DNA from 3 places in the Bradyrhizobium sp. Ken01 genome. Region 2 is predicted to be linked to each of the others. Evidence: predicted binding sites of a transcription regulator. Region 2 holds the regulator's gene; each other region holds the start of a gene.
The links. The regulator LexA, encoded in region 2, represses DNA repair genes until DNA is damaged. The targets are predictions, from matches to a motif close to TGTTCNNNNTGTGTTCNG.
Positions count from the first base shown of each region.

Region 1 (10,377 bases), on a different contig from region 2:
CGGGCATGCGCGCCGTCTCCACCGAGATTTCAGCAGAGACCGGCGCCGGCGGCTTCATCCTGCCGAATGACCGCGTCGACATCGTGCTGACCCGCCGCCTGAAGAATCCTGACGGGGCCGCCGGTAACGACCTCATCCTGTCCGAAGCGATCCTGACCAATATCCGCGTGCTCGCGATCGACCAAGCGCCAAAGGAAAAGGACGGCCAGAATGCCGTCGTCGGCAGGACCGTCACGCTCGAGCTCAAACCCGACCAGGTCGGCACGCTATCGGCGGCGCGCCAGGGCGGCACGCTGACACTCGCGCTGCGCAGCATCGTCGATGCCAACTCGGTCGACAGCGCGCCCGAGGACCTGGCGAGCAAGCGGTCGGGCGGGGTCAACGTGATCCGCTACGGCGTACAGGCGCGGCAACTGACGTCACAGAAGTGATGGGGATATGATGAACTACGGGGATGATCGGACGGGCATGCGCATTCGGGGGAATCGCGCGCGCTCGTTCTGGACGGGGACGATGCTGATCCTGGGGCTCCTCGCAGCCCCCGATATCGTCAGCGCCGCAGATGCGCCGGTCGGCGACCAGGCGCCGATGCAGGCAGCGGATATCGATGTGTCGCCGGTCGGAACGATCGTGCCTGCGAAGACGCGCTTCCTGTCGCTCGGCGTCGGCAAGTCCGCCGTCATCGACCTGCCGCGCGACGTCAAGGACGTGCTGGTCGCCGATCCCAAGATCGCCAATGCCGTGATCCGCTCGGCCCAACGCGCCTATATCATCGGCGGACAGGTCGGCCAGACCAACGTCGTGTTCTTCGCCGCCGACGGCCAGCAGGTGGCTGCCTACGACATCGCGGTGAAGCGCGATCTCAACGGCATGCGCACGGCGCTGCGTCAGTCGCTGCCGGGCGTGCAGATCGAAGGCGTGGGCGACAGCGTGATGCTGACCGGCTCGGTGTCGAGCCCGGTCGAGGCGCAGCAGGCCGGCGACGTCGCCGCCAAACTGGTCGGCGGCTCCGAGAAGGTGGTCAACAACATCGTCGTGCGCGGCCGCGACCAGGTGATGCTCAAGGTCGTCGTCGGCGAAGTGCGCCGCGATATCGTCAAGCAGTTGGGCGTCGATCTCAGCGCCAGCCTGAACGCCGGCACCGCAGTGGTGAACTTCAACAATTCCAACCCGTTCTCGGTCAGCGGTGGACCGATCGTCAGCAACAACGGATTAGGTGTCGCCGGCCTCACCAAGGGCTTCGCGACCGTCAGCGCCACGATGCGCGCGATGGAAAGTGCCGGTGTCATGCGCACGCTCGCCGAGCCGAGCCTGACCGCGATCTCCGGCGAATCCGCCACCTTCATCGCCGGCGGCGAATTCCCGATTCCGTCGGGCTATGCCTGCGATCCTGTCACCCACGTTTGTACCACCCAGATCACCTACAAGAAGTTCGGCATCTCCCTGAACTTCACCCCGGTCGTACTGAGCGAGGGCCGGATCAGCCTGCGGGTGATGACCGAGGTGTCCGAGTTGTCGAACCAGAGCGCCATCACGGTGACCCAGGCGCTGTCGTCGAGCTCGACCAACTCGATCACGATTCCCTCGATCCAGACCCGTCGCGCCGAAACGACACTGGAAATTCCCTCGGGCGGTTCGATGGCGATGGCCGGCCTGATCCAGCAGCAGACCAAACAGGCGATCAACGGCCTGCCCGGCGTCGACCAGGTGCCGATCATCGGCGCGCTGTTCCGCAGCCAGGACTTCGTCAACAACGAAACCGAGCTGATGGTGATCGTGACCCCCTATGTGGTGCGCGCGGTGGCTCAGAAGGAACTGTCCCGGCCCGACGACGGCTTTGCGCCGGCCTCTGACGCCCAGACGGCGCTGCTCGGCCGCATGAACCGCCTCTACGGCATCGCGCGCCGCGTCGATCCGATCGCGGGCACGCCCGGCGATTTCGGCTTCATCATCGACTGATGGCGAACGGACGGCTTGGGGAACGGGACAAGAGACGGGCGAGAGATGGGGCACGAGGGGACGAAGCGATGACGAAGACCATGGCCGATCGACGTCGCAAGTTGAGCGTCGCGCTGGCGCTGACGGGGCTCTCCTTCATGCTGGGCGCCTGCAACACCACCGGCGAGATCGTCACCCAGACGGTGCCGACCGACTATCGCCAGCGTCACCCGATCGCGGTCGAGGAAGCCAAGAAGTCGATCGTGATCTTCGTCGGCAAGGCTCGCGGCGGCCTCTCGGCCGCGCAGCACGCGGACGTCGCCGGCATTGCCCGGGACTGGGTGCGCGAAGGCACCGGCTCGGTCGTGGTCGACGTCCCCGCCAACGCCGCGAATTCGCGCGCGGCCGCAGCGACCTATCACGAGATCCGTTCCGTGCTCGCATCCGTCGGCGTGCCCTCGCGTGCCATCGTCCAGCACCCCTATCGGCCCGAGGATCCCGGACTGCTGCCCACCATCCGCCTGAGCTATTCCCGGATCGCCGCGGTCGCCGGCCCCTGCGGGCTGTGGCCGGAAGATATCGGCCCCTCCATCCTCGACCCCGGCTACAACGAGAACCAGCCCTATTTCAATCTGGGCTGCGCCAGCCAGCGCAACCTCGCGGCCATGATCGACAATCCGGCCGACCTCGAGCAGCCGCGGTCCGAGACGCCGGCCTATAACGCACGGCGCGACATGGCCTTCGAGCGCTATCGCAAGGGCACGCCGATCGGGACCACCAATCCAGACGCCGACAAGGCCAAACTCAGCGACACAGGCAGATGACACGCGTCCACGACGAAGAAGCGGACGATCCGCAGCACCCCGAGGAACACATTGCGCCGGTTCCTCGCATCTCCGTGCAGGCCTTTTGCGAGACCGAGCAGACGCTCGCCGCGGTGACCGCGGCCGGGCAGGATCGCCGTCTCGCCAAGGCGCATCTCACCGCCAAGGACGGCGGCCTCGCTGCGGCCATCGAAGTCTATGAAACGATGCCGACGCCGAACGTCATCGTGATCGAATCCGACGGCACGCGCGACATCCTCGAGGGCCTCGACGACCTCGCCGGCGTCTGCGATCCCGGCACCCGTGTGGTCGTGATCGGCAATCCCAACGACACCGCGCCCTATCGCGAGCTGGTCCGCCGCGGCGTCAACGACTATGTGGTGGGACCGGTCGAAACGCTCGACGTCGTCCGCTCGATCTGCAGCCTGTTCTCGGCGTCCGAAACCATCATCACCGGCCGCGTCATCGCGGTGGTCGGCGCCAAGGGCGGTGTCGGTGCCTCCACCGTCGCGCACAACGTGGCCTGGACCATCGCCCGCGACCTCGCGCTCGATTCCGTCGTGATCGATCTCGACCTCGCCTTCGGTACCGCGGGTCTCGACTACAACCAGGACCCGGTGCAGGGCATCGCCAATGCGGTGCTGTCACAGGATCGGCCGGACACGGCTCTGATGGAGCGTCTGCTCTCCAAATGCACCGAGCGTCTCAGCCTGCTTGCTGCGCCTGCCACGCTTGACCGCGTCTACGATTTCGGCGCGGAGGCCTTCGACGCGGTATTCGACACGCTGCGCATGACGACGCCCTGCATCGTGCTCGACGTTCCCCATCAATGGTCGGGTTGGACGCGACGCGCGCTGGTCAACGCGGACGACATCGTGATCGTGGCGGAGCCCGATCTTGCCAACCTGCGCAACACCAAGAACATGCTGAACGTGTTGAAGGCGGCGCGGCCGAACGACCGGCCACCGCTCTACTGCATCAACCAGGTCGGCATGCCCAAGCGTGCGGAGATCGAGGTCAAGGCCTTCGCCAAGACCATGGAGAGCCAGCCGATCGCGGTGATCCCGTTCGATTCGAAGCTGTTCTCGACCGCGGCCAACAACGGCCAGATGATCGCGGAGGTCTCCAAGAGCCACCGCACCACCGAGCTGTTCCAGAACATGGCGAACCGCCTTGCCGGGCGCGGCGAGGTGAAGAAGCCGAAGCGCTCGCTGCTCGGCCCGCTGCTGAAGAAGCTGAAGGGCAGGTCGGGGCGCGGATCAGCCCCGCATCGCAAGGCGTCGTAGGGACGAGAGCTGAACTCTCTCCGTTCCCTCCCCCCTTGTGGGGGAGGGAACGCACCTCCCTCGGTGCGCTCGGCGAGGCTCAATCTGTCGAGCTCAGGAACGAGCCGGTTACTTCTCCGCCCGCTGCTGCTTCTTCACCAGCAATTGCCGCAGCGCCGTGACCTTTGCCGCCGCTTGATCCGGCGGCAGGTCGGCCTTCACGATGGTCTCGGCCTCCGCCTGCTTTCCTTCCAGTCCCAGCACGAGCGCGAGATTGGCGCGCACGCGCGAATCGGCGGGATTGCGCGCGTGCGCACGGCGCATCGTTTCCTCCGCCCGCGGCAGATTGTTCTGCAGCATGTAGGACAGTCCGAGATTGGACAGCACCGACGGCTCGTCCGGCACGATCTTCAGCGCGGCGGCGTAGTATTGCTGCGCTTCCTCGTTGCGGCCGAGCTGATCGAGCGCGGCGCCCTGCGCCGACAGAATATGCCAGTCGGGATCCTCGGGCGAATGCGCGCGACCGAGGACGTCGAACGCCTGCTGGAAACTGCCGCTGTCGGCGAGCGCGCGGCCATAGCCGGCGAGCAGCGCCTTGTTGTTGGAATGGGTGAGCACGGCCTGCTCCAGCACCGCGAGCGCCTGCGCGCGCTGGCCGGTCTGACGCAACGCCTTGCCGTATTCGAGCGCGATGTTGGGATCGCCAGGTTTGGCACGATAGCGCTCGCGCAGCGCGTCCATGTCCGGCCTCACGTCGGGCTTGGTGTCGGCCCTGCCAGCCGTGTCCGACTTTCCGCCGAGCGCGCCGGTGATGTCTTCGATGCCGGTGGTCTGACAGCCGCCGAGGGCCAGGATCAGAAGCGCGGAAAACAGATATCTCGCCGGAGGAGAGGCGACGGACGAACGCTTGGACATACTCTGATCACTCGGCGACTGATCAGAGATGCTTACCGATTAACGCTAAAGTCCCGTTAAGGCGGGGCGCTTCCGATGGCTCAGTCGGTGAATTCAGCGCCGAACTCGCAGCCGATGCGCCAGCGCAGGCGGCACTGGCGGGAATAGTCGGGTGCGAAGATGATGGTGAATTGCGGCGGCACTTCCAGAAATTCCGCCACTACTTTCACGCCGCCATCCGAAATATCGGTGATCGTGCAGTCCCGCGGCAGCGAACCCGCGCCAAAATGAATCTTGGCAAGCCGCGTGCACATCCGTCGTTCGCTTCTCCGGCGATTTGCAAGCATTTGAATTGTTCACCCGTTAGACCACGGCCCATCCCGCACCCCTAGGAGTAGCGGACATTCGTTGGAATGTGCTGAGCAGAGCAGCTTGCATTCGAGGCGTAGTGTCTTCGTCGTGTTTACGATCGGTTAGGGCCTTCCAGGCCCCCCTCAACACGTTCCCGTATTGTTCTTGCAAGGACTGGCCCGCTCTGCTACCCCTAATTGTGCAAAAGGGCAGGCTGGTTCGGGCATGGTTCAGCGGGTTTCTACCGTCGCCTTTGAGGGGATCGAGGCCCGCGCGGTCGACGTGCAGGTGCAGGTCGCGCCGGGTCTGCCGGCCTTCGCGATCGTAGGTCTCCCGGACAAGGCGGTGTCGGAGGCGCGCGAGCGGGTCCGCTCGGCACTTATCGCCTCGGGGCTGGCGCTGCCGGCGCGGCGGATCACCGTCAATCTCGCGCCCGCCGATCTGCCCAAGGAAGGCAGCCATTATGACCTGCCGATCGCGCTCGGGCTGATGGGGGCGATCGGCGCGATTCCACCGGATGCACTGACCGGCTTCACCGTTCTGGGTGAGCTTGGCCTCGACGGATCGATCGCGCCGGTGGCCGGTGTCCTTCCTGCCGCAATCGGCGCCAATGTGCGCGAGGAGGGGCTGATCTGTCCGGCGGCTTGCGGCTCGGAAGCGGCATGGGCGAGCCCGGACATCCAGATCATCGCCGCAAGTTCACTGATCCAGATCGCCAACCATTTCAAGGGAACGCAGGTGCTGTCGCGGCCGGTGCCGAAGGTGCATGAAGCAGCAAGCTCGCCCCTCGACCTGCGCGACATCAAGGGCCAGGAGAGCGCCAAGCGGGCGCTGGAGATCGCGGCCGCCGGCGGTCATCACCTGCTCATGATCGGCGCGCCCGGCGCCGGCAAATCGATGCTGGCGGCACGCCTGCCCTCGATCCTGCCACCGTTGTCACCGGGCGAGTTGCTCGAGGTTTCGATGATCGCCTCTGTTGCCGGCGAGATCGAGGGCGGCGCGCTGACGGCGCGGCGGCCGTTTCGCTCGCCGCATCATTCCGCCAGCATCGCCGCGCTTACCGGCGGCGGCATGCGCGCACGGCCCGGCGAGATCTCGCTCGCGCATCAAGGCGTGCTGTTCCTCGACGAGCTCCCCGAATTCGATCCGCGCGTGCTGGATTCGCTGCGCCAACCGCTGGAGAACGGCGAGGTCTCGGTGTCGCGCGCCAATCACCGCGTCACCTATCCCGCACGCTTCATGCTGGTCGCGGCGATGAATCCCTGTCGCTGCGGCAATGCGTTCGAGCCCGGCTATGCCTGCAAGCGCGGCCGCATCGATCGCTGCACGGGCGACTACCAGGCCCGCATCTCGGGGCCGCTGATGGACCGCATCGATTTGCGCATCGAGGTTCCCGCGGTGACCGCGGCCGATTTGATCCTGCCGCCGCCGGCGGAGGGCTCGGCCGAAGTCGCCGCGCGCGTGGCCGCCGCGCGCGACATCCAGCTCGCGCGCTACGCGGACGCCGGCCTGCCGAAGGTTCGCACCAACGCCGAAGCCCCGGCCTCGGTGCTGGAGGAGATCGCCAAGCCGGATGCGCAAGGCCAGAAGCTGCTGCGCGACGCCGCCGAGACCATGCGGCTGTCGGCGCGTGGCTATCACCGCGTGCTGCGGGTGGCGCGCACGCTGGCCGATCTCGACGGCGCCGACAAGATCGGCCGGCTGCATCTGGCCGAAGCACTGTCCTATCGCGCACTCGCGGAGGATGTGCGGCAGCTGGCGTGATCATTCCGCGCATCAACCCGGCGGTAACGAGTTTCCTTTACGCTCTGCAAACCATAAGGCCCATCAGTTCCCGTACAGGGCCCGGCGAGTAGCGTGTCATGTTGCGTTTCAAGATCCTGGCCTCGGTTATTCCCGTTTTGGCGGCCGCGGTGTTTGCCCGCAGCGAGATCGGATCGGTCTCGCATCCCTGCATCGCCCTCGGCGACACCTCGGTCGAGCTGACGTCGCTGTTCTGGACCGCCGGCGTGCATGTCGCCTTCACGGACGATCCCGCGCGCGCCACGGTGCGGGTTCAGATCACCGAGGATGCGGACGCTGCCGACTTCGCGGTCGTCGACGACGGCCTCGGGTCGGAATCGGAGTCCTGCCAGGCCAACCCCTCGACGCGCCTGATCTCGATTGCCGCGCAGCCCGTCGACGGCGGCCAGGTGGTCTATCTCTCCACCGAAGGGCCGGCGGATTACCGCGTCTATGTGCGCTCGAAAACCTTCTCGCAGCGCGAGGCCGCGGCGCTAATCGTCGGCGCCCGCGGCGGCCACCGTCATCTCCAGGCCGCCTCGCTTTGAGCCGCCTCGCTTTGCGCCGTTAACGCCTCGTGAACCCTGTTTGGAGGCGATCGCAGGGCCTCAAACTGTTCGCAAGGTCGGCGGCACATCGTCGTTTACAGCGAGCGCAGGTTTTTACGAAAAGAGTCGGGTCGGTGGCGATGGATCGGACGTTCCGGATCAAGGTGCGCATGCGCCGCTTCAGGCGACAGTACCCCAGAATCGCCTTCGCGATCCGCTCCATCATGATCTTCTCGGCGACCTTCGGCGGCGCCTATGGGTTTGTCTCCGGCAGCCGGTCCGAGACGTCCGGCTACGATCCCAATGCGTTTGCGATCGGCGTCAGCTTCCTGTTCGCGCTCGCCTGCCTCGGCCTCGCCACGCTCAGCATGCGCCTGCGCTTCGTCAACAAGCGGATGCGTGCGCTGGCTGCCCACAACGAAACGCTGATCGACCGCAATTGGGAGCTGAAGGAAGCCGAAGAACGCGCTCGCAGCCTGTTCGAACAGCAGGGCGATCTGATCGTGCTGCGTGACACGAGCGGCCGCATCACGTTCGCCAACGACGCCTATTGCGCGCTTGCCGGACAGGCGCGCCGCGCGCTGGTCGGCACGTGCTTTGATTTCGACGTGCTGGAGCAGGGCGACAGCGCCGGCGAGAGCAACGGAACGCGGATTCACGACCAGAAGATCGCAACCCCGCTCGGCGGGCGCTGGATCGCCTGGCGCGAAGGCTATGTCCGGCTCGACGCCGGCCAGCCCGCCGAATTGCAGAGCGTCGGACGCGACGTCACCGACCGCACCGAGACGGAACGTGCGCTGTCCGACGCCCGCGATCAGGCCGACGCCGCCAACCGGGCCAAATCGCGCTTCCTGGCCATGGCCTCACACGAGATCCGCACGCCGCTCAACGGCATCATCGGCATGGGCGGGCTGCTGCTCGACACCTCCCTGACGCCGGAGCAGTCGACCTACGCCAGGGCCGTGAAGACCTCGGGCGAAGCGCTGATGGCGCTGATCGAGGAGTTGCTCGACTATTCCAAGATCGAAGCCGGCAAGCTCGATCTCGAGCAGCGTCCCTTCGCGCTCTCAGGCCTAATCGAGGACATCACCGAGCTACTCGCGCCCCGCGCGCAGGCGAAGCAGCTCGAGATCGCCGCCTATGTCGACGAACGGCTGCCGCTCGAAGTGGTCGGCGATGCCGCGCGGCTGCGCCAGGTGCTGCTCAACCTCGCCGGCAACGCCATCAAGTTCACCGCGAGCGGCGGCGTCGCGCTGATCGTCGAGCCCGGCATCTGGCCGAACGAGATCAGCTTTCTGGTGCGCGACACCGGCATCGGCATCGCGCCGGAAGCGCAACAGCGCATTTTCCGCGAATTCGAGCAGGCCGACGAACGCGTCGCCCGCACCTATGGCGGCACCGGCCTCGGTCTCGCCATCAGCGAGCGCATCGTCAAGCGCATGGGCGGCCGCATCACGCTCACGAGCGAGCCGGACAAGGGTTCGACCTTCGAAGTCGCGATTCCGCTCGCGTCAAAGCACGTCGATCCGGAACAGACGGCATTCCCCAGTCCCGATCTCGCGGGCAAGTCGATCCTGCTGATTGCCGACGGCATCGAGGCGTCACTGATCGCGCGGCGACTCGAGCGCTGGGGCGGCCAGACCTGCATGGTGACGGACGCCGCGGTGGCGGAAGCGCTGCTGCCGGAACGCTCATGGCATTCGGTGCTGATCGATCGCGCGCTCGGCACCGCCATCGCCGACCGCCTCGGCGAAGCCGCACGCAGCCATGCGACGCAACGCCTCGTGCTGCTGACGTCCGGCTCGCGCCACGAGAAACTCTCGCCGGCCTTCACCGGCTTCCTGGTGAAGCCGCTGCGCGCGGCCTCGCTCGCCGCACGCCTCGCGCTGCCCCCGGAGGTCGCCTCGCCCGATCTCGCGCCGGAGCCATCAGCCCCATCCACCGGCCCGGTACCGGCGAAAGGCCTGTCGGTTCTCGTCGCCGAGGACAACGAGATCAATGCGCTATTGATGCGCTCGCTGCTGACGAAACTCGGCCACCGCGTCGTCATCGCGATCAATGGCGAGGCCGCGTTGGAATCCTGGCTCGGCGCGGCATCGGCCAGCACGCCCTATGATCTCGTGCTGATGGACATCCAGATGCCGCAGCTCGATGGCATCGAAACGACGAAACGAATCCGAGCGCATGAGGCCACCAAAGGTGGCCACCACACGCCGATCCTGGCGCTCACCGCCAATACGCTGGTGGAGGATCGCTATGCCTGCTTTGAAGCGGGCATGAACGGGTTTCTGATCAAGCCGCTCGATCGCGAGAAGCTGGAAGAGGCGCTGGCCGGACTGGCGGCGGCGCGGCAGCTGGCGGTTTGATCCAAGACCGCTCGACGTTTCCGCGCATGGGAACTTCATATCCATCGGCATTCGAGAATTGAAATCGACCCCGCTGCACGTCACCATCCTCCAAGGGGCGTTTTCAAGAAGAGGATGTCGGGCATGAAACTGCTTTGCTGCCTCGCCTTTGTCCTACTCTCTGGATCCACCCCCGCCGCGGCCGATAGCTCGGAACTGATCGCCTCGCTCAAGCAAGGCGGCTACGTGCTGGTGTTTCGGCACACCGCCACCGACGACAGCCAAAAGGATGTCTACCCTTTCAAGTTCGACGACATGAGCGCCCAGCGGCAGCTCAGCGAAAAGGGCCGCGACATGGCGCGCCAGATCGGGACGGCCATCAAGGAACTCGCAATTCCGATCGGCGACGTCTACACCAGCAAGCTGAACC
Region 1 covers NZ_JBVVPC010000048.1:32,778-43,154, forward strand. Annotated here, with positions in the region: gene cpaB (Flp pilus assembly protein CpaB) at 1-431, shown strand, start outside; gene AC0L3S_RS32130 (type II and III secretion system protein family protein) at 442-1,959, shown strand; gene AC0L3S_RS32135 (CpaD family pilus assembly protein) at 2,028-2,762, shown strand; gene AC0L3S_RS32140 (CpaE/TadZ family protein) at 2,759-4,048, shown strand; gene AC0L3S_RS32145 (tetratricopeptide repeat protein) at 4,157-4,942, opposite strand; gene AC0L3S_RS32150 (PilZ domain-containing protein) at 5,023-5,268, opposite strand; gene AC0L3S_RS32155 (YifB family Mg chelatase-like AAA ATPase) at 5,498-7,036, shown strand; gene AC0L3S_RS32160 (hypothetical protein) at 7,135-7,602, shown strand; gene AC0L3S_RS32165 (ATP-binding protein) at 7,743-9,968, shown strand; gene AC0L3S_RS32170 (histidine phosphatase family protein) at 10,092-10,377, shown strand, end outside.
Region 1: AC0L3S_RS32155 (YifB family Mg chelatase-like AAA ATPase) is a predicted target of LexA. The motif match lies at 5,422-5,439, and genes of this name have one in related genera.

Region 2 (10,377 bases):
CCGGCGGCGACTACCAGAAGGGTCTGGAGTGGCGGACGGTGAAGATGATCAAGGAGAAGTTCAAGATCCCGCTGATCCTCAAGGGCATCGCGACGTCAGAGGACGCACTGATCGCGATCGATCACGGCGTCGAATGGATCTACGTCTCCAACCATGGCGGCCGTCAGCTCGATCACGGTCGCGGCGCCTTGCATGTCCTGCCCGAGATCGTTGACGCCGTGAAGGGCCGCGCCAAGATCATGGTCGATGGTGGCGTCTGTCGCGGCACCGACATCGTCAAGGCAATCGCGGCGGGCGCCGACCTCGTCGGCATCGGCCGGCTGCAATGCTGGGCGCTGGCGGCGGCCGGCGAAGCCGGCGTGGCGCGCATGCTGGAGCTGCTCGAGGACGAAGTGCTGCGCTGTCTCGGCCTCCTGGGTGCGACCTCGTTCGCCGAGGTCAACAAATCCTGCCTGCACCAGGCGACCGCAACCAACGCGCCGAGTGTGTTCAGCGCGTTTCCGCTGTTCGACCACGAGCCATATCGATACTGAGTGAAAGGATGCAGGTGACATCGCTGTCTCCCGGAGCTGCGGATGCGCTCCTGTTCGATCTCGGCCGCGTGGTGCTCGATATCGATTTCTCCAAGGCAATCGCCTGCTGGGCGGGACATGCCGGTTGCGAGCCCGAATCCATCGTCGCGCGCTATGTGCGGGACAGCGAAGCCTATCGGTTGCACGAGATGGGGAAGATCAGCGATGAGGACTATTTCGCCTCATTGCGAGCCTCGCTCGGAATCGGCATTTCGGATGCGCAGTTCCTGGAAGGCTGGAACGCGATCTTCGCCGGCGAAATGCCTGATATCGCCGAGCTGCTGCCGCGGGCAGCGAAGCAGATGCCGCTCTACGCCTTCTCCAACACCAACCGGCCGCACGTGGACCATTTCTCGAGGGAATATGCCGACCTCCTCGGCCATTTCCGCGAGCTGTATTTGTCGTCCAGCATCGGCCTACGCAAGCCGGACGCGAAGGCCTTCGACCACGTCGTTGCGGCGATCGGCGTGCCCGCCGGGCGTATCGTGTTCTTCGATGATCTTGCCGAAAATATCGAGGGAGCGCGGGCGCGCGGCTTGACGGCGGTGCATGTGACCTCGCCCCGGGACGTCGGGAACGCATTGAAGGCATTGGGCATCTGACGACTATCTGTCGTCGCGAAACCCGACGGGAACAATTTTGAAAAAATTGAGGAACCCGATCACTTTGTGCATTTTTGTACAGAGTTCCCGGAACGGAATACCGCCTTCCGGACTCTTAGAGTCCGCTGGGACTTCTACGGACGGATGCATCATCGTGTTGGGCAAGACCTACCTCACCAAGCAGGCCTCTCTTCTTCTTGAATTCGCCAGGACAACTTCAGATTCGGATCTTTCCGCCAAGCTTGTGAGCAAGGCCGCCGACCTGAAATCCCAGGCCGATCCGTTGCCCGACAAGGATAAGGGATCCAAGGCGCCCGACGTAACATCCGGGCAGGCAGGCAGCTGATCGATGCAAGCCGGTGATTTCGTGGCTTCGATGACCACTTTCCTGCCGATCTCTCACGTTCTTCGGATCATGCCGCGACGCGCTTGATCCCGGCTTCCGGAACGATGCGAAGCGGCGGGATGACTGCCCCCGTTTTTGCCTCTGCGCCCGCGCTCGGCTAGAAGACTTGCGGAACATTCGCCCGAACGTGCCGAGCAGGAGTTTTCGCCGTGGCCTTGATGCCGGTTTCCGACGCGCTCGCCGCGGTGCTGGCGGATGCAGAGCCACTGCCGGAAGAAATGATTTCCCTCGACGAGGCCTACCATCGCGTGCTCGCGCGTGACGTCGCGGCGCGGCGCACGCAGCCGCCGCAGGCGATGTCGGCGATGGACGGTTACGCGGTGCGGGCGGCCGACGCCGCGACGATCGATTCGGAGCTCACCGTCATCGGCGAAGTCGCGGCGGGCCGACCGTTCGCCGGGAGGGTCGGCGCCGGCGAGGCCGTACGGATCTTCACCGGCGGCGTCATTCCCGGTGGCGCGGATGCCGTCGTGATCCAGGAAGACACTGTTGTCGCCGGCAAACGTATCACGATCAAGGAAGCCGCGATCGCCGGACGGCACATCCGCCCAGCCGGTATCGATTTCCGCGAGGGCGACGTGCTCCTGCGCAAGGGAAGCCGTCTCACCGAGCGCGACCTCGCGCTCGCCGCCGGCATGAATCATCCGCACCTTGCCGTTTTCAGGCGTCCGAAAGTCGCGATTCTCGCCACGGGCGACGAGCTGGTGATGCCGGGCACCACGCCCGGCCACGGCCAGATCGTCTATTCCAACGGCTACGCCCTGCACGCGCTCGCCCGCAGCGAGGGCGCCGAGACCATCGACCTCGGTATTGCCGCCGACACGCTGGAGGCGACCACCGCCGGCATCCGCAGCGCCCGTGAGAGCGGCGCCGACGTCCTGATCACGACCGGCGGCGCATCGGTCGGCGACCACGATCTGGTCCAGCAGGCGCTGCGGGACGAAGGCATCGCGATAGCGTTCTGGAAGATCGCGATGCGGCCAGGCAAGCCGATGATGCACGGACGGCTCGGCGCAATGGGTGTGATCGGCCTGCCGGGCAATCCCGTGTCGTCCTATGTGTGCGCTTTCCTGTTCATGGTGCCGCTGATTCGCGTCCTGTCTGGCCGTTCGGTGATTCACCACCGCCGTGAACGCGCCGTGCTCGGCCGCGACGTCGGCGCCAACGACCAGCGCGAGGACTATCTGCGCGCGCATCTGGAGGAGCGTGACGATGGCACACGCGTCGTTCTTCCCGTCAATCATCAGGACTCTTCGCTGCTTGCGAATCTCGCTGCAGCACAGGTACTTCTCGTGCGCGCACCGTTCGCGCCGAAGGCCGAAGCCGGCACGGCTTGCGAAGTGTTGCGGCTCCCCGTCTGAGCGTCCGGCAATGCGCGTTCCGCGAACTTTGCTCCGTTCACGGTAAATTAAGCAGTTGCGGAACATGTATCGAACATATAGTGTCCGTTCATGATTTGTTTCGAGCATGTAGCGGCTTATGGCCGAATTCAGCGTCTCGGAATCGGACGACATCAACCGGGGGACTTTGGTCGAGATGTTAACGCGCAAACAATACGAGCTTCTGCGGTTCATCAGTGAACGTCTGAAGGAAAGCGGCGTGCCGCCCTCCTTCGACGAGATGAAGGATGCGCTCGACCTGCGCTCGAAGTCGGGCATCCATCGCCTGATCACGGCGCTCGAGGAGCGTGGCTTCATCCGACGCCTGCCCAACCGCGCCCGTGCGATTGAAGTCATCAAGCTGCCGGAGCTCCAGGCAGCCGCCGGCAGCCGCCGCGGCTTCACGCCGAGCGTCATCGAGGGCAATCTCGGCAAGGTGCGTGCGGGCTCCAGCCTGCCCGCTGACGAGGGCGAACGTCCCGTGGCGGTGCCGGTGATGGGCCGCATCGCGGCCGGCACGCCGATCGAGGCATTGCAGACCCGCAGCCATACCATCAGCGTACCGCCTGACATGCTCGGCTCGGGCGAGCATTACGCGCTCGAAGTACGCGGTGATTCCATGGTCGAGGCCGGGATCCTCGACGGCGACATGGCGCTGATCCAGCGCAACGAGAGCGCTGATACCGGCGACATCGTGGTGGCGCTGATCGACGACGAGGAAGCGACGCTGAAGCGCTTCCGCCGTCGCGGCGCCTCGATCGCGCTCGAGCCCGCCAACGCAGCCTATGAGGTCCGCATCCTGCCGCCCAACCGGGTGAAGATTCAGGGCAAGCTGATCGGGCTTTACCGGAAGTACTGATAACGGAAGTACTTCATGCCGGAAGTGCTTCATACCCGAAGTACTTGGCGCCTTGCGCGCTTCCGATCGGCATCGCCGGTCGGAGATTGGAGCGGATCATCATCCGCTCCGGCTGGATGGTCTTTCTGGTTCTGCACAGACTATCCGGCCCCTCCTCCGGCGCTGGCTCCTCGCGACGCCGACGAAGCGGCACCGCTTCGCGGCTCGAGGAAACGGCGGCCAGCGGTCAAGTCCGCAACGGCATGCGATCGAGCAACCATTGCAACCAGCCGGCAATATTCGCGCACGCGCCTCCCGAATGCATCGCGGCGAGCTTTGTTCCTATTGGATTCGGGAAAGATAATGTGATCGCGGCTTGCGGAAGCCAGCCGCAGATTTGCCCACAACCAAGCAGAGCTTTCGTGCTTCCACTCTGATGGAGGCCTGCGCCTCGATAAGAGACGCGGGTTGCTATCCCAGCATGAGGAGCACCCGATGTGTGACTACAGCCTACATGCCGTCGCGTCGCGCCCCGCCGAAGTCGGCGAGACGATCGTCACGACAAGCTTCCGCGGCACCTCGACGCGCGGCTTCGCCTCCGCAGCCGATCCATCCGTTGCCGTCTGCCTGCTGCCGGGAACGGAGCTCGCCTTCGCCGACGACGTCCGCTACGACAATCGCTGGATCTGGACGCGCACCATCAATTCCCGCGTGGGCAAGTTCGGCAAAATCGATCCGCACGTCCCCGACCGCCATCACGACGCGATCGAATTCCCCGACGGCAAATATGTCCTGGTGACGCAGCTCGTCGAAGGCCAGCGAGCGACCGTGCTGCAACTGCCGGTGACCCAGTCGGTCACCGAGCGCGAGCACAAGGCGCAGATCATCGCCGACAGCAGGCAGCCGACCGTCACGCACCTGCCGATCGGCTGAAACAGCCGCCCTCCGGCTACGAGGTCGGAGGTCAGGATTGAATCGCCATCGCCGGCCGTGGCCGGCGAGATGGTGTAGTTTGCGCCCAGCGAATCCGAGCGGACGCACCGATCCACTGCGTTGCTCCGCACCATCAGATCAATCGTCGGCCTGCAAGTCCGTCTCCGCCGGCGTTGCGTCCTTGATGCGGGACGCGGTCGTCTTCGGCGCGAGGCTGCCGTCGAAATCACCCTCGCCGGCGCCGGCCGGCAACCAGGGGCGGCTCGTGCCTCTCGCCCTCACCGCCTGAACCGCAAAACCGTCGCCACGCTGCGTCAGCGCCAGCGCGCTCTGGCTGGCGAGCCGCTGCCGATCGACCACCATCGCGGCGCAATCGGGCGGCGCGGGACGTGTCGTCACCACCAGCGCGGCCCGACTGCAATCGTCCGCGAGAGCGTCGGCGCGGAGTGCCAGCGCGACCAGCCTCCCGTCGGCCAGTGGCGTCACGCAGCCGGATTCGTCACAGGACACGCCATCGGCCAGCGAGGCTCTGCCCGCATCGCGGGGATCGGCGTCGGCAGCGAGCCATTCCTTGAGCAGAAAGCTGTCCTTGTTCGTCCTGATCAGGTGCAGATATCCGTCCTTGCCCCGCACGGCGACGCTCGCGCCATCCCCGGCAATCAGGATGTCGGGCTGCCGCGCCGACAGTCCCCAGAGGATCGCTGCCAGCAGCACCAGGGCGCCGGACCAGCGTAGCGGCGTCCGCAACAAGCCCAGCACGATGATTCCCAGGCTCGCCGCGATCAGCGGCGCGATTCCGAACGCCGGGATGCGGCCGACCGCGCCCGGCAAGGCCGCGACCCAGCGCGAGACCGCGACCATCCAGTCGATGCCGATCCCCATCAGCCACCAGAACACGCTGTCCAGCCCGAACGGAGCAGCAAGCAGCCCCAACAGTCCCGCCGGCATCACCAGCGCCGAGACTACCGGCATCGCGCCGAGATTGGCGAGCACGCCGAACGGCGTGACACGGTGGAAGTGGAAAGCGGCGTAGGGTGTGGTCGCAAGTCCCGCAATCAGCGAAGCCATGAACAGCATCGCGATCTCGCGGCCGCCCCACATCGCAATGCGCGCGGTCGCCGAATGGTCCGGCGAGGCAAACAAATTCGGCATGCCGATCTGCACCAGCGCCACCAGGCCGAGGGTTGCCGCAAACGACATCTGAAAACTCGGATGCACCAGCGCTTCCGGCGCGACCGCCAGCACGATCAGCGCAGCCACAGCAAGCGTGCGGAAGGTGATGGCGCGGCGATCGACCATCACCGCGATCAGCACCACCGCCGTCATGAAGAACGATCTTTGCGTCGCGACCTCCGCGCCCGACAGCAGCAGGTAGAACGCAGCAGCGACCAGCGCGGCGGCGGCCGACCATTTCTTGATGGCGAAGCCCGCCGCCAGTCCCGGAATCAGAGCGAGCAGCGCGCGTACCGCGAAGAACACGACACCGGCAACGACGGCCATGTGATAACCGGAGATCGAGAGCACGTGGCCGAGGCCGGAGATGAACATGGCGTCGTTGACCGGCGTGGTGATCGCATCGCGCCGCCCGGTGAGCAGCGCGGTCGCGATCGCCCTGTTGTCACCGTCGAGCGTCGCGCGGATGCGGGCATCGATCGCATCGCGCAGGCCTTGCATGAAGGCCGCGTAACGCAGCCGCAAGCCGCCGGTCTCAGGCGGCGGCGCCACCGTGATTGCGCCCATTGCAAAACCGGAGGCGCCGATGCCCTGGAAGAACATGTCACGCGAAAAATCGTAGCTGCCGGGTCGCACCGGCGCGAGCGGCGGCATCAGCCGCGCCTTCAGCTGAACGAAGCTACCGACCTCCGGTGCGGTGCCTTTGCGGACCGACAGGCGCACGCGCTCGAGCCTGACGTCGCTGCGTTGCGCCTCCATCGCGGTGACGCGCAGCACGAAACGATCTGTCCGCTCGCGGATGTCACGAGCCTCGACGAAGCCCGACAACGACACCGAATAGAGCGACTTTGCCAGCACCGGGTGGGCGATGCGCGCCGTCTTCCAGGTCGCGACGGCAAAGCCGGCCGCGACCGCTGCGATCATGATGGCCGGGGCGAACAGCCGGCTCCGCCGCAACAGAGCCGCGCCAAGCAAGAGCGCGCTGGCGGTCGTCGCAACGACCCACAGCACCGGCTCGTGATCGGCAGAGAAATAAAGCGCGATGCCGCAGCCAAACGCCACGGGCACCCACGGCAACAGCCGCCCAGCGCCAGCCTCGGCGCGTAGCCACGCGCGCAAGGTCTCGGCCAGCGATGTCCAGATGTCGAGGCCTGCAGGCGCGAGGCCGCCCGCGGACGCGGCGCGGCCCGCGGGCCACGTCCCCGCGATCCCCTGCGACCGTAGCGGCCGGCCCGGCTCCGCCATTCTCTGCACTCGGTGATACGCAACGAAGTCAGAAGCTACCGGAACGTGCAGGCGGGCGGATAGCGGTACGGATCAGGAACGAAAGGGCGCGATCGCTACTTTTCCTCTTCCATCGTCACGGCCACGTCCGCCTTGGCCGAGAGCCGGACCTTGTTGCCCTCGATGTCGGCGACGAGGCCCTTGTCGATGAAGTGATGATGCCCCTTGTGGCTGCCCTCGCCGCTGTCCTTCTTGGTCAGTTTGATGCGATTGCCTTCGACCTTGTCGACGGTGCCGATATGGACGCCGTCGGCGCCGATGACTTCCATATGTTCTGCGATGTTCTGCATGGTGGGTTCCTTGTTGGCCCACCCCAACGCGCGAGGTGCACCTTCGTTCTCTCACGAGAATGACGATGCCGTGTGCCCCACGGGTCAGATCAGCGGCGCCTGCGACGAGGCGTGGTGATTGACGATCTTCCAGTCGCCGTCCTCGCGAATGATGACCCAGCTCATCTTGACCGAGAAACCGGGGCGTTCGCCGGCGAGATCGAACGAGATGGTCGCGGCCATATTGATCAGATCAGGACCTGCCTGCGCCGCCTTCACCTCGGAAAAAAACGCGCTCGGCTGACGCCAGCGCGGCAGGCCGTTGAAATAGTCTGCGACGCCATCCCTGCCCCAGTAGAGCTTCGGGTTGGAGCCGAAGAAGAACGTATTTTTCCCATAAAGCGACGACAGCGCGGCCGCATCGAGCGTGGCGAAGCCGGCGCACCATTTCGCGATGATGGCGGAAACGATCGCGTCGGCTTCGTCGCTCATTGTGGTCCCTCAGCCTTTGGCAACTTCCTTCGCGAACGTGTCGCGCAGGCCGATGGTGCGCGAAAACACCGGCTTGCCGGGCGTCGAGTCCTTGTCGCGGACGAAATAGCCTTGGCGCTCGAACTGCATCGGCTCGGTCGAATTGCTTTCCGCAACCGATGCCTCGACCCGGCCATCAGCGAGAATTTCCAGCGACTGCGGATTGAGGTCGGCCGCGAAGTTCGAGGCGTCCGGGCTCGGATTGGCAAACAGCTGGTTGTAGACGCGGATTTCCGCAGGCACGGATGTTGCCGCCGACAGCCAGTGCATTGTGGCCTTGACCTTGCGGCCGTCGGGCGCGTTGCCGCCCTTGGTCGCGGGATCGTAGGTGCAGCGCAGCTCCACCACTTCGCCGGCATCGTTCTTGATCACGCCGGTGCATTTTATGAAATAGGCGTAGCGCAACCGCACCTCGTTGCCCGGCGACAGACGGAAGAACTTTTTCGGCGGGTTCTCCATGAAGTCGTCCTGCTCGATATAGAGCTCGCGGCCGAACGTGATCTTCCGGGTGCCGGCCGAGGGATCGTCCGGATGATTGATCGCCTCGAGCTCCTCGGTCTGCCCTTCCGGATAGTTCTCGATCACGACCTTGAGCGGCTTCAGCACCGCCATCCGCCGCTGCGACGTGCGGTTCAGCTCCTCGCGGATGCAGAACTCGAGCATGCCGACGTCGACAACGCTGTTGGCCTTCGCCACGCCGATGCGCTTGACGAATTCGCGAAGGGCGGCCGGCGGCACGCCGCGGCGGCGCATACCCGCCATGGTCGGCATGCGCGGATCGTCCCAACCCGCGACATGGCCCTCGCGGACGAGCTGGGTCAGCACGCGCTTGGACAGCAAGGTGTAGGTCAGGTTCAGCCGCGCGAATTCGTACTGGTGCGGCTTTGACGGCACCGGCAGCTTCTCGATGAACCAGTCATAGAGCGGCCGGTGGTCCTCGAACTCCAGCGTGCAGATCGAGTGCGTGATGCCTTCGATGGCGTCCGACTGGCCGTGGGCATAATCGTAGCTCGGATAGATGCTCCACTTGGTCCCGGTGCGCGGATGGTGCGCATGCAGGATGCGGTACAGCACGGGGTCGCGCAGATTGATGTTGCCCGCACCCATGTCGATCTTGGCCCGCAGCACGCGCGCGCCGTTCGGGAATTCGCCCGCCTTCATGCGTCGGAAGAGATCGAGATTTTCATCCACGCTGCGATCGCGGAACGGCGAGTTCTTGCCGGGCTCGGTCAGCGTGCCGCGCGAGGCGCGGATCTCCTCCTGGGTCTGGTCGTCGACATAGGCGAGCCCGTCGCGGATCAGCTGCTCCGCCCATTCGTAGAGGCGGTCGAAATAGTCCGAGGCGAAGAACAGGTTCTTGCCCCAGTCGAAGCCGAGCCAGCGCACGTCGGCCTGGATGGAATCGATATATTCCTGCTCTTCCTTCACCGGGTTGGTGTCGTCGAAGCGCAAATGGCAGCGGCCCGGAAACTCCTGGGCGATGCCGAAATTGAGCGCGATCGACTTGGCGTGGCCGATATGCAGGTAACCGTTCGGCTCCGGCGGGAACCGGGTCACGATCTCCTTGTATTTGGCCTGCTCGAGGTCGGCCTGGATGATGTCACGAATGAAATCGCGCCCAACCTCGTTCGCCACCGGTTCTGTCATTACGAAAATCCTGTAGGGAAATCAGCGGCCCTTCTGCCAAATTCGGGACGCTGAGCCAAGGGCTTAAGCAAGGCCTTAAGCCGTCCGCTGCCGGGCTTTAGTTATGTACCGGTCCTGTTATATACCACCGCCTCCAATGCATAGGCCTTGCCAAGAATGACCTCTCCCGTCGTCACCCGCTTCGCTCCCTCGCCGACCGGCTTCCTCCATATCGGGGGCGCGCGCACGGCCCTGTTCAACTGGCTCTATGCGAAGAAGCACGGCGGCAAGATGCTGCTCCGGATCGAGGACACCGACCGGGAGCGCTCCACCGAGGCCGCGATCGGCGCCATCCTCGACGGCCTGAAATGGCTGGAGCTCGGCTGGGATGGCGACGTCATCTACCAGTTCAGCCGCGCCGCCCGCCACCGCGAGGTCGCCGAGCAGCTGCTCGCCGACGGCAAGGCCTATCGCTGCTACGCCACCGCCGAGGAGCTGACCGCGATGCGCGAGAAGGCGCGCGCAGAGGGGCGTACCCGCCTCTATGACGGTCTGTGGCGCGACCGCGATCCGGCGACGGCCCCAACCGACGTGAAGCCCACCATCCGGCTCCGCGCGCCGCAGACCGGCGAGACCGTGATCGACGATCAGGTCCAGGGCCGCGTGGTCTGGCAGAACGAGAATCTCGACGACCTCGTCCTGCTGCGCGGCGATGGCAACCCGACCTACATGCTCGCCGTGGTGGTCGACGACCACGACATGGG
Region 2 covers NZ_JBVVPC010000036.1:43,487-53,863, forward strand. Annotated here, with positions in the region: gene AC0L3S_RS28485 (alpha-hydroxy acid oxidase) at 1-533, shown strand, start outside; gene AC0L3S_RS28490 (HAD family hydrolase) at 542-1,174, shown strand; gene AC0L3S_RS28495 (hypothetical protein) at 1,329-1,520, shown strand; gene AC0L3S_RS28500 (molybdopterin molybdotransferase MoeA) at 1,730-2,941, shown strand; gene lexA (transcriptional repressor LexA) at 3,117-3,818, shown strand; gene AC0L3S_RS28510 (hypothetical protein) at 4,293-4,730, shown strand; gene AC0L3S_RS28515 (ComEC/Rec2 family competence protein) at 4,869-7,148, opposite strand; gene AC0L3S_RS28520 (DUF2171 domain-containing protein) at 7,244-7,477, opposite strand; gene AC0L3S_RS28525 (nuclear transport factor 2 family protein) at 7,562-7,948, opposite strand; gene AC0L3S_RS28530 (glutamine--tRNA ligase/YqeY domain fusion protein) at 7,958-9,634, opposite strand; gene gltX (glutamate--tRNA ligase) at 9,791-10,377, shown strand, end outside.

Region 3 (10,377 bases), on a different contig from region 2:
CGCAGGATATTTTGGCGATCGCGCCGGGCCGGCAGCGCTACGCCCAGTTCACCAATGCCGAAGGCGGGATTCTGGACGATCTGATGGTCGCCAATTTCGGCGATCACCTCTTCCTGGTCGTCAATGCCGCCTGCAAGGCCGAGGACGAGGCGCATCTGCGCGCGAATCTTTCGGACGACTGCATCATCGAGCAGCTCTCCGACCGCGCGCTGATCGCGCTGCAGGGGCCGAAGGCGGAATCGGCGCTGGCGAAATTATGTGCAGAGGCACCCGCCATGAAGTTCATGGATTCCGGCCCGCACAAGGTCGCCGGCCTCGACTGCTTCGTCTCGCGCTCCGGCTACACGGGCGAGGATGGATTCGAGATTTCGGTTCCTGCGGAGGATGCCGAACGGCTCGCCAAGGCGCTGCTGGACAATGCTGACGTCATGCCGATCGGGCTCGGCGCCCGTGACAGCCTGCGGCTCGAGGGCGGGCTTTGTCTTTACGGCCATGACATCGATACCGCGACCACGCCGGTCGAGGCGGCACTGGAATGGTCGGTGCAGAAGAGCCGCCGCACCGGCGGCGCGCGTGCCGGCGGCTTCCCCGGCGCGGAAAAGATTCTCGCTCATTTCGATCACGGCGCATCCCGCCGCCGTGTCGGCCTGCGCACCGAGGGCCGCGCGCCGGTGCGCGAGGGCGCGCTGCTGTTTGCGAATGCGACCTCCGCCGAGCCGATCGGAAAGGTCACCTCGGGCGGTTTCGGCCCGAGCCTGAATGCGCCGGTCGCGATGGGCTATGTGCCCACCGCATCGAGCGCGATCGACACAAAACTCTTCGCCGAAGTGCGCGGCCAACGCCTGGCCGTGCAAATCGCCGCCATGCCCTTCGTGAAAAACACCTACAAACGCTGAGGACTGAGAAAATGACCACGACGCTCTACACCTCCGACCACGAATGGCTCGCGATCGACGGCGATGTCGCCACCGTCGGGATCACCGACTACGCGCAGTCGCAGCTCGGCGACGTCGTGTTCGTCGAATTGCCCAAGCTCGGCCGCACGCTGAAGAAGGCCGAACCCGCCGCCGTCGTCGAATCGGTGAAGGCCGCATCGGACGTCTACGCGCCTGTTAGCGGTGAGGTGCTCGAGACCAACCCCGAGCTTGCGAGCGAGCCGGCGCTGGTAAACTCTGACGCGCAAGGCAAGGCCTGGTTCTTCAAGATCAAGATGGCCGACAAGAGCGAGCTCGGCGGTCTCATGGACGAAGCGGCGTACAAGGCCCACACGGCGTGAGATGATGCGAACTCTAACCTCATATTCGGTGTCATCACCCGCGAAGGCGGGTGATCCAGTACGCCGCGGCTTCTCGGCCCTAGCCGAAGCGGCTGCGTTTACTGGGTGCCCCGCCTTCGCGGGGCACGACAAGAACATCTAAAGCGAGGACCCATGATGACCGCGCACCGCAAATCCAACGGCGACACCACCGGCTTCGTTCGCCGCCACATCGGCCCTTCCGCCCGCGACGTCACCGCGATGCTCGAGGCGGTCGGCGCGAACAGCGTCGACGCGCTGATGGCGCAGACGCTGCCGGCCTCGATCCGGCAGGCTGCCCCACTCGATCTCGGCAAGCCGCTCAGCGAAACCGAGGCGATCGCGCATATGGGCGAGCTCGCCGCCCAGAACCAGGTCTTCACCTCGCTGATCGGCCAGGGCTATTCCGGCACGATCCTGCCGGCGGTGATCCAGCGCAACATTCTGGAGAACCCGGCCTGGTACACGGCCTACACGCCCTACCAGCCCGAGATCAGCCAGGGCCGGCTGGAGGCGCTGCTCAACTTCCAGACCATGATCTGCGATCTCACCGGGCTCGACGTCGCCAACGCCTCGCTGCTCGACGAGGCAACCGCGGCCGCCGAAGCAATGGCGCTCGCGGAGCGGCACTCGCGGGTCGAAGCAAAGGCCTTCTTCGTCGACAAGGACGTGCATCCGCAGACGCTCGCCGTGATGCGCACCCGCGCGGAGCCCCTGGGCTGGACCCTGGTCGTCGGCGATCCCCTTACCGATCTCGACAAGACCGACGTGCTTGGTGCGCTGCTTCAATACCCGGGCTCCTCAGGCGCGGTGCGCGACCTCAGGCCCGCGATCGCCAGCCTGAAGGCCAAGGGCGCGCTCGCGGTCATCGCCGCCGATCTGCTGGCGCTGACCCTGCTCGCCTCGCCCGGCGAGCTCGGCGCCGACATCGCCATCGGCTCTGCCCAGCGCTTCGGCGTGCCGATGGGGTATGGCGGCCCGCACGCGGCCTATATGGCGGTGCGCGATGCGCTGAAGCGTTCGCTGCCCGGCCGCATCGTCGGCCTCTCCGTGGATTCGCGCGGGATGCCGGCCTACCGTCTCGCACTGCAGACCCGCGAGCAGCACATCCGCCGCGAGAAGGCGACCTCCAACATCTGCACCGCGCAGGTGCTGCTCGCCGTGATCGCCTCGATGTATGCGGTCTATCACGGTCCCGAAGGCTTGACGCAGATCGCGCGCAATGTGCATCGCCGCACGGCGGTGCTGGCCGCCGGCCTGCGCAGGCTCGGCTTTACGCTGAGGAGCGAAAACTTCTTCGACACGCTCAGCGTGGTTACAGGCGCGAAGCGTGCCGAGATCGTCGCGCGCGCGGCCGCCGAGAAGATCAATCTCGGCGTTGGTGACGACAGCTTGCGCATCGCGCTCGACGAGACCACCACGCCCGCGGCGGTGGAAGCGGTCTGGCGCGCCTTCGGCGGCCAGCTTGCCTACGCCGAGATCGACGCGACCACGCGCGAGGCGCTGCCGGAGGCGCTGAAGCGCGCGACCTCCTTCCTCACCCATCCGGTGTTCCATGCGCATCGCTCGGAGACCGAGATGCTGCGCTACATGCGCAGGCTCAGCGACCGCGACCTCGCGCTCGACCGCGCGATGATCCCGCTCGGCTCGTGCACCATGAAGCTGAACGCGACCACCGAGATGATGCCGCTGACCTGGCCCGAGTTTGGCTCGTTGCATCCTTTCGCCCCGCGCGAGCAGGCACGTGGCTATCACGCGTTGTTCGCGCGCCTGGAGAAATGGCTGTGCGATATCACCGGCTATGACGCGATCTCGCTGCAGCCGAATTCCGGCGCGCAAGGAGAATATGCCGGGCTTCTGGCCATCCGCGGTTATCACGCGGCGCGTGGCGAGACGCATCGCAAGATCTGCCTGATCCCTTCCTCCGCCCACGGCACCAACCCGGCTTCCGCCGCGATGGTTGGCATGGACGTGGTGGTTGTTGCCTGCGAGAAAAATGGCGACGTCGATGTCAACGACCTCCGCGCCAAGGCCGAGAAGCATTCGAACGACCTCGCCGCGGTCATGATCACCTATCCCTCGACCCATGGCGTGTTCGAGGAGCACATCCGCGAGATCTGCGACATCGTGCATGGCCATGGCGGACAGGTCTATCTCGACGGCGCCAACCTCAACGCGCAGGTCGGCCTTAGCAGGCCCGGCGATTACGGCGCCGACGTCAGCCATCTCAACCTGCACAAGACCTTCTGCATCCCGCATGGCGGCGGCGGCCCGGGCATGGGCCCGATCGGCGTCAAGGCGCACCTCGCACCGTTCCTGCCCGGTCATCCCGGAACGAATGCAGACGCGCCAGTCGGCCCGGTCTCGGCCGCGCCGTTCGGCTCAGCCTCGATCCTGACCATCTCCTACATCTACATCCTGATGATGGGCGGCGAAGGCCTCAAGCGCGCCACCGAGATCGCGATCCTCAACGCCAACTACGTCGCAGCAAGGCTCGATGCGCACTTCCCGGTGCTCTACAAGAACGAAAAGGGCCGCGTCGCGCATGAGTGCATCGTCGACCCCCGCGGGCTGAAGACGACGTCCGGCGTCACCGTCGACGACATCGCAAAGCGCCTGATCGATTACGGCTTCCATGCGCCCACCATGAGCTTCCCGGTGCCGGGCACGCTGATGATCGAGCCGACCGAGTCGGAATCCAAGGCGGAGCTCGATCGCTTCTGCGACGCCATGATCGCGATCCGCAAGGAAATCGCCGAGGTCGAGACCGGTCGCTTCAAGATCGAGGCCTCGCCCTTGCGCCACGCCCCGCACACGGTGCATGACATCGCGGACGACGATTGGAAGCGCGCCTACACCCGCGTCGAGGGCTGCTTCCCCGCGGGCACCTCGCGCACGGACAAATATTGGTCCCCGGTCGGGCGCGTCGACAACGTCTATGGCGACCGCAATCTGGTGTGCTCGTGCCCGCCGGTGAGCGATTACGCGGAAGCCGCGGAGTAGGACCCGACGGAGGTTTTGTAGGGTGGGCAAAGCGACTCGTCCGCCGTAGCTCGAAGAGCGAAGGCGGAAGCGTGCCCACCTCCTTCGTCTGAGTTGAAATATGGTGGGCAAGCACTTGCGCGCCTTTGCCCACCCCTACGGACCCTGCACCCTGGATGCCGAAGCGTGCTGCCGCAAGATGGTTCGTGGTCAGAATCAGATGTGACACGATCACCTCTCAAAGGAGTCCGGCGCGCTGCGTGGCGTCGGCAACGGCCAAATCTGTCGTCGAAACAAGGTGCGTCATGCCCATGACTTCACGATGGCTTCGTCAAAACATGGCTGCAACGCCACAGCCGGTCGTTGGTCAGGTGCGTGCCACCCCACCAGCGGTCGATCGGGTTGTGGCGACTGAAATCTTCCTGATGGGCCACGACAGCCTCCCCGAACTCAGTCAGTGACAGTCGGCTGCGTAGATATGCGGCGTGGCGATCCCTGTGGTTCTCGCGATCGATTGTCCGCAGTTCGTCGTCCAATCCGGCCACTGCGGGCCTGGGGCCGAGCGCGAGCCCGTCGAGCAACCGACCCAACTCAGTCTCTCCAAACACGAACGTGCGCCGATGCGAGCGCAGGTGAAACAACGCACCCGTGTTCGCAAACCCTCTGGCAAGCATCTCCAAGAACCGCATCTCCGTCGCACCGAGTCCCGTCGAAGGCGACGGGAGTTCTGCTAGGAGATCGAGCAAGGCCGGGCGCAGCATCAGCAATGCACTGAGATCCTGGTGAAGGAGATCGACGCAGGCCTCAGGGGTCGTCGCGCGGTAGGCCGACCACGCCAACCGGGCAGTCTCGAACTCCTGGGCCCTAACAGGCACGACATGAATGTGCGGCTCGGACGCAGCGAGATCTTCACCGCGTTCCGTCGTCAGCTCGGATGCCACAAGTCGAAGTTTAAGCTTTGGCAACAGCGAGGAGCAGGAGCTGAGGTGGTCCAGCAGGCAGACGAGCTGCAATTGATCCCGGGGAGCTGGGTCGAACCAAAGTTCAACCACGTCATATTGCTCGCAGAAGTCCGCAAGGGACAAGTCTTTGCGGTCCTTGATGCCCTTGGGCCACCGGATGCCCCAGTCAGACCAATGATCACCTGGCCCGAGATTCGCCGAACGCGCCGCGAAAAAGGCTGCGAGCTTCTCGGGCGAGGGCAGCGGTCCCCACTCAAGGTGAAACGAGGACGAGATGACAAGCTCCGCCAACCCGGATCGTGCGAGCTGGCCTCCGGACGAACTGGTCAGAATCAACCGCTTCATCGCGCCCCCCGAGCACGACCGATCCTAAACGAAACAGGCGCCGAAGACGTCGGCAACTCAACGTCCTCAGCGCCCGCTCCTCGCGAAAAACTCTACCCGTTGAGGCTTACTCCTCGCCCGGCTCCTCGCCGTCGGCGTCACGCTCGGGGCTGCCGGCGAGAATCTGCTCGGCGATCAGGCCGGAGTTCTGGCGGATCGAGGTCTCGATCTTGGCGGTGATGTCGGGGTTGGCCTTCAGGAACGCTTTCGAATTCTCGCGGCCCTGGCCAAGACGCTGGCTGTCATAGGAGAACCAGGCGCCGGACTTCTCGACGATGCCGGCCTTGACGCCGAGATCGAGGATCTCGCCCATCTTGGAGACGCCCTCGCCGTACATGATGTCGAACTCGACCTGCTTGAAGGGCGGCGCCAGCTTGTTCTTGACGACCTTGACGCGCGTGGTGTTGCCGACCACTTCGTCGCGTTCCTTGATCGCGCCGATGCGGCGGATATCGAGGCGGACGGAGGCATAGAATTTCAGCGCGTTGCCGCCGGTGGTGGTTTCCGGCGAGCCGTACATCACACCGATCTTCATGCGGATCTGGTTGATGAAGATCACCATGGTATTGGACTTGTTGATGGACGCCGTCAGCTTGCGCAGCGCCTGGCTCATCAGGCGGGCTTGCAGACCCGGCAGCGCATCGCCCATCTCACCCTCGAGCTCGGCCTTCGGCACCAGCGCCGCGACCGAATCGATCACCAGCACGTCGACCGCGCCGGAGCGCACCAGCGTGTCGCAGATTTCCAGCGCCTGCTCGCCGGTGTCCGGCTGCGAGATCAGGAGCTCGTCGATGTTGACGCCCAACTTGCGCGCATAGACCGGGTCGAGCGCGTGCTCGGCGTCGATGAAGGCGCAGATGCCGCCCTTCTTCTGCCCTTCCGCAACCGTGTGCAGCGCCAGCGTGGTTTTGCCCGAGGATTCCGGCCCGTAAATCTCCACGACGCGCCCCTTCGGCAGACCGCCGATCCCGAGCGCGATATCGAGCCCGAGCGAACCCGAGGACACCGCCTCGACATCCATCGAACGGTCGTTCTTGCCGAGCTTCATCACCGAGCCCTTGCCGAACTGCCGCTCGATCTGGGAGAGCGCGGCGGCCAGAGCTTTACTCTTGTCCATGGAAGATCCTTCGACGATACGCAGGGCAGTGGTGGACATTGGGTCGTGCTCCTTATGGCGAGGATTCGCTAGAGGGACAAACGGCTGGCGAGGCGGCGCGGCGATAAAATCAATGTACCCTATTTGTTCTAGGTTCGCAATATGTTCTTTTGCGGATTTGCGCGTTAAGTGACGTGCATCAAAGACGGATGAGCTGCGCGCCGTCAGAATTCCGTAATCCTGCGGCACCGAACCTTTTCGCGGTCTGCGGCCTTCTCTGGGATGGGACCGTAACTCTGGGGACCTCAGTCATGACGGACAACACGTATCACGATACGATCCGGCGCATTCCGCTGCTGGAGGCGGCGCGGGAGGAGATGAGCAAGTTCGAGCGCAAGGAAAACGAGTTCCGCAAGAAGGACCGCGACGAGCGTGCCGCCGAACTCCATTTGCCGCTGGACGCGATCAAGGTTCACTAAGGCCGTCGGGACGAGGGCGTAGGAGCCGAGGCCAGCCGGCCGACGCGTCAGGCGTGGCGATGTTCGCCAGCGGCAACGCGCTGGCGACAGTGCCGGAGCGGCCGCCCGTTGATCTCAGGGAATCGGCACAGGAATCGAGATTCGGATCGCCATGGAGGCGAGTCCGAGCCGATATGGTATCCAAATACTACCAGTAAGCCATTGATTGAACGAGGGAATTTGTAGGCGGGCTACTGTGCATGGGGTTGTTTTCGTGTTTTTGAAAGGCGCGCATGGGCCTTTCCACCCCGGAGCCGTCTCCCGCAGCCAACACCGCCTACAGCAGAACCAGCAACCCGATCCCGATCACCAGCACGACGAAGCCAGCCGCCGTCGCGGCGGCGAATGACCGCTCTACGTTGTCCATGATGCCACCCCGTTGCCGGCACGCCACGTTTCCCCCATGGCAGCACCGTCATTGCGAAATCTCGCCTGCGGTTGTGTCCTGAGTTGTGCGAACGGATGTCGAAATTGGGACCGGTGCGGGGCCAGTGTGCGGCCCCCAAGCTCTGGCTTTCGCTGCCACCGTCGGGCCTTGTCAGGCTGTCGTAAGCTGAGCCGGCTAGGGTCGCCCGGCTATGGTGTTGCAGCCCAGCACCTCAGCCTCCAATAACCTTCTCCCCGCTTGGTTCTCCAAGCGGGGTTTTTTCATGCCGCCTTTCATGCCGGCCGGCCGGTTTGCGAACCGCCCTCCTCCCGCGTCAGGCGCAGCGAGAAGGCGCGGATCGCCGGCGCCGCGAGCAGCACGATCGGCAGCATCGCCGCCCATGCGATCAGCCACGACACCATCCAGTGCGCGAGGAAGTCCAGCGCATTCCCTACAGGAAGGCTGGCGATGCCCGCGGCGACCAGCGAGGTCAGTCCGGACTGGATGATTCCGAACACGAAATGAGAATAGCGGCGGGGAATGCCCAGCATGACGCGCCCATGTTGCTGACCGTCATCGGGCCAAGCAAGCCACATGCCGCCGCGTTCCGGAAGGCGCCCTTACCCATCCCAGGAACTCTGTTCTTGGCCGGAGAACCACGGGAGGGGTCTCGCGCCGCCGCTGGGCGGCAGCGCGTGTGTTTGCGAGATAGCCGTGGGCTATCCGGGACTTACCGACAGATTTGGTTTTCGCTGGAATATTATGCCCCCAGCATGTTCTCAGAGATGGAAGTGAATCGTGGGAGATGGCCATGAATCACAGGGGCATCGAGTTCACCGTCGCCAAGACGGCAATTCCCGGGATCTGGCGGTGGCAGTTCCGAATCGGCGAGCAGATCAAGACCGGCAGGACCGAGACCAAGATCGATCTCTTGGCGATCCGGCGGGTGCAGCTGAGGATCGATCGGGAGCTGAAGGCGATCGGGCGCAAAACCGCCTGAACGGCCGCACCGAGATCGTCGGCGGCATGGCTTGCAGGGCGCTCGCCGCGCCCACGGGGCTATTCCGTAGCCGCCCGGAATTGATCTGCCGATGGTTTGGGATTGGACTGCCGCGATTATGGCCGTGGGGACGGAGCCATCAGGCGCGATCGGTACGAACCATGCCGCTCTACTTTTTTCGAATCCGGAACGGCAGCTATTCCGGCTGTGCCGACCAGGCGTCGGAATTTGCCGATCGCGATTTGGCCTGGAAGGAGATGACCAGCGTCTGCGCCGACATGGCCGCCGGCATCGCCCGCAAGCTCCAGGAAAATTCCGAATGGAACATGGAGCTGCTGGACGAGGCCAAGGAGCCCGTGTTCCGGATCCGCATCACATCCGAAACGTTCGAATAGGGGCCAGGCCTAATCCGCGCTGGGCAGCCGCCGCATCGTGAATTCGATGTCGCCGCCGGGCAGCTCGCGCCAGGTCTCGACCGCGCTCATATAGCCGGCCTTGGGGTAGCGGGCGAAGAAAGCCTGCGCCCTCTCCCGCGCCGCCGCGCGCGGCAGCGTGAAGGTCTCGCGCAGATAGCCGTCGCCGGCCCTCGTGCCGGGCTTGCCGCCCATCTTGCGCCGGCGCGCCATCCGCTCGGCGAGATCCCGCGGACGATCGGCCATGTTCTGCTCTCCTCGACGCAATACGCTCCCGCGCAATGTAGGAAGCAGGCCGATCAAAGAGGAGTCCCGGCCGAGGCATCAACCGCCTCCGATCGGGCAGACGGTCAATTGGCGGTCGTGCCGGATTTCTTCTTCGGCGCACCGGTCGCGGCCGACGCCTTTGGCGCCGCCGCCTGCTTCGGCGGGTCGGAGCGCATGCCGCCCCAGGGATCGTTGGAGGCCTTGGAATCCGGAATCTTCTTCAGCGTCTCCTTGTAGGCCCTGTCACGCTCGGCTTCCGCGGCCTTCTCCTCGGGGGTCTTGCCAGGCCCCTCCTGCAGCAAATTGAGATTGGGCATTTGCGCATAGGCCGGTCCCGCCAGCACGGTCGGTCCCGCCAGAACAGCCAGCACCGCGGCCATACGGAAAAGCTTCATCATGTACTCCTTGATCATCCATGGCGGCGCGGGTCGCCCGTGCCTTGTCACCCCTGTCACAACCGCAGGGGCCGCTCGGCCCGCTAGAGCCGGTCCGATCTGCACGATTTCGGCGCGTGGAGCCAGTCGTCCCAGATCGGGCCGCACTTGGTGCACCCGTTCAGCAGCAGGCCGAGCCCGGCCAGACAAAACACGAGGACATACCGACGCAACATCACCCACCCATACCCACTCCGTGGCATCATACCGGGCGAAGTCAGGCATTTTCAAGCCGACGGGCCCGTAGCAGACCGGGTGACTTTGCCGCGCCGGTCCGCTCGGAATGCCGAACATGCGACAATACGGAGGGAACGACAGCAATGCCATCGCAGCCAGAAGCCGAGTTCGGCATCTCTGAGGCCCGACGCATCCTCGGCGAAGTCTTTGCCCCCTGGATCCAGGATCTCAATCTGTCGGTCGAGCGCATCGAGCACCTGCCGCCGCCGGACGTGCCGGACTGGCAGCCGGCAGCGCTCCTGCGCATGCCGTTCTCGGAACGGCTGTGCCGCAACGGCGGCGTGGTCTGCGGCCAGGCGCTGATGGCACTCGCCGACACCGCGATGGTGATCGCAAACCTCGCCGCCAACCGCGGCTATCGTCCGATGACCACCGTCGACCAGACCACGCATTTCATGCGCGCGGTCTCCTCGTCGGACGTGC
Region 3 covers NZ_JBVVPC010000029.1:40,445-50,821, forward strand. Annotated here, with positions in the region: gene gcvT (glycine cleavage system aminomethyltransferase GcvT) at 1-896, shown strand, start outside; gene gcvH (glycine cleavage system protein GcvH) at 908-1,276, shown strand; gene gcvP (aminomethyl-transferring glycine dehydrogenase) at 1,433-4,297, shown strand; gene AC0L3S_RS25170 (hypothetical protein) at 4,594-5,583, opposite strand; gene recA (recombinase RecA) at 5,690-6,778, opposite strand; gene AC0L3S_RS25180 (hypothetical protein) at 7,030-7,197, shown strand; gene AC0L3S_RS25185 (DUF2798 domain-containing protein) at 7,897-8,154, opposite strand; gene AC0L3S_RS25190 (hypothetical protein) at 8,415-8,603, shown strand; gene AC0L3S_RS25195 (DUF6894 family protein) at 8,765-8,998, shown strand; gene AC0L3S_RS25200 (hypothetical protein) at 9,008-9,262, opposite strand; gene AC0L3S_RS25205 (hypothetical protein) at 9,367-9,678, opposite strand; gene AC0L3S_RS25210 (PaaI family thioesterase) at 10,038-10,377, shown strand, end outside.
Region 3: recA (recombinase RecA) is a predicted target of LexA. The motif match lies at 6,853-6,870, and genes of this name have one in related genera.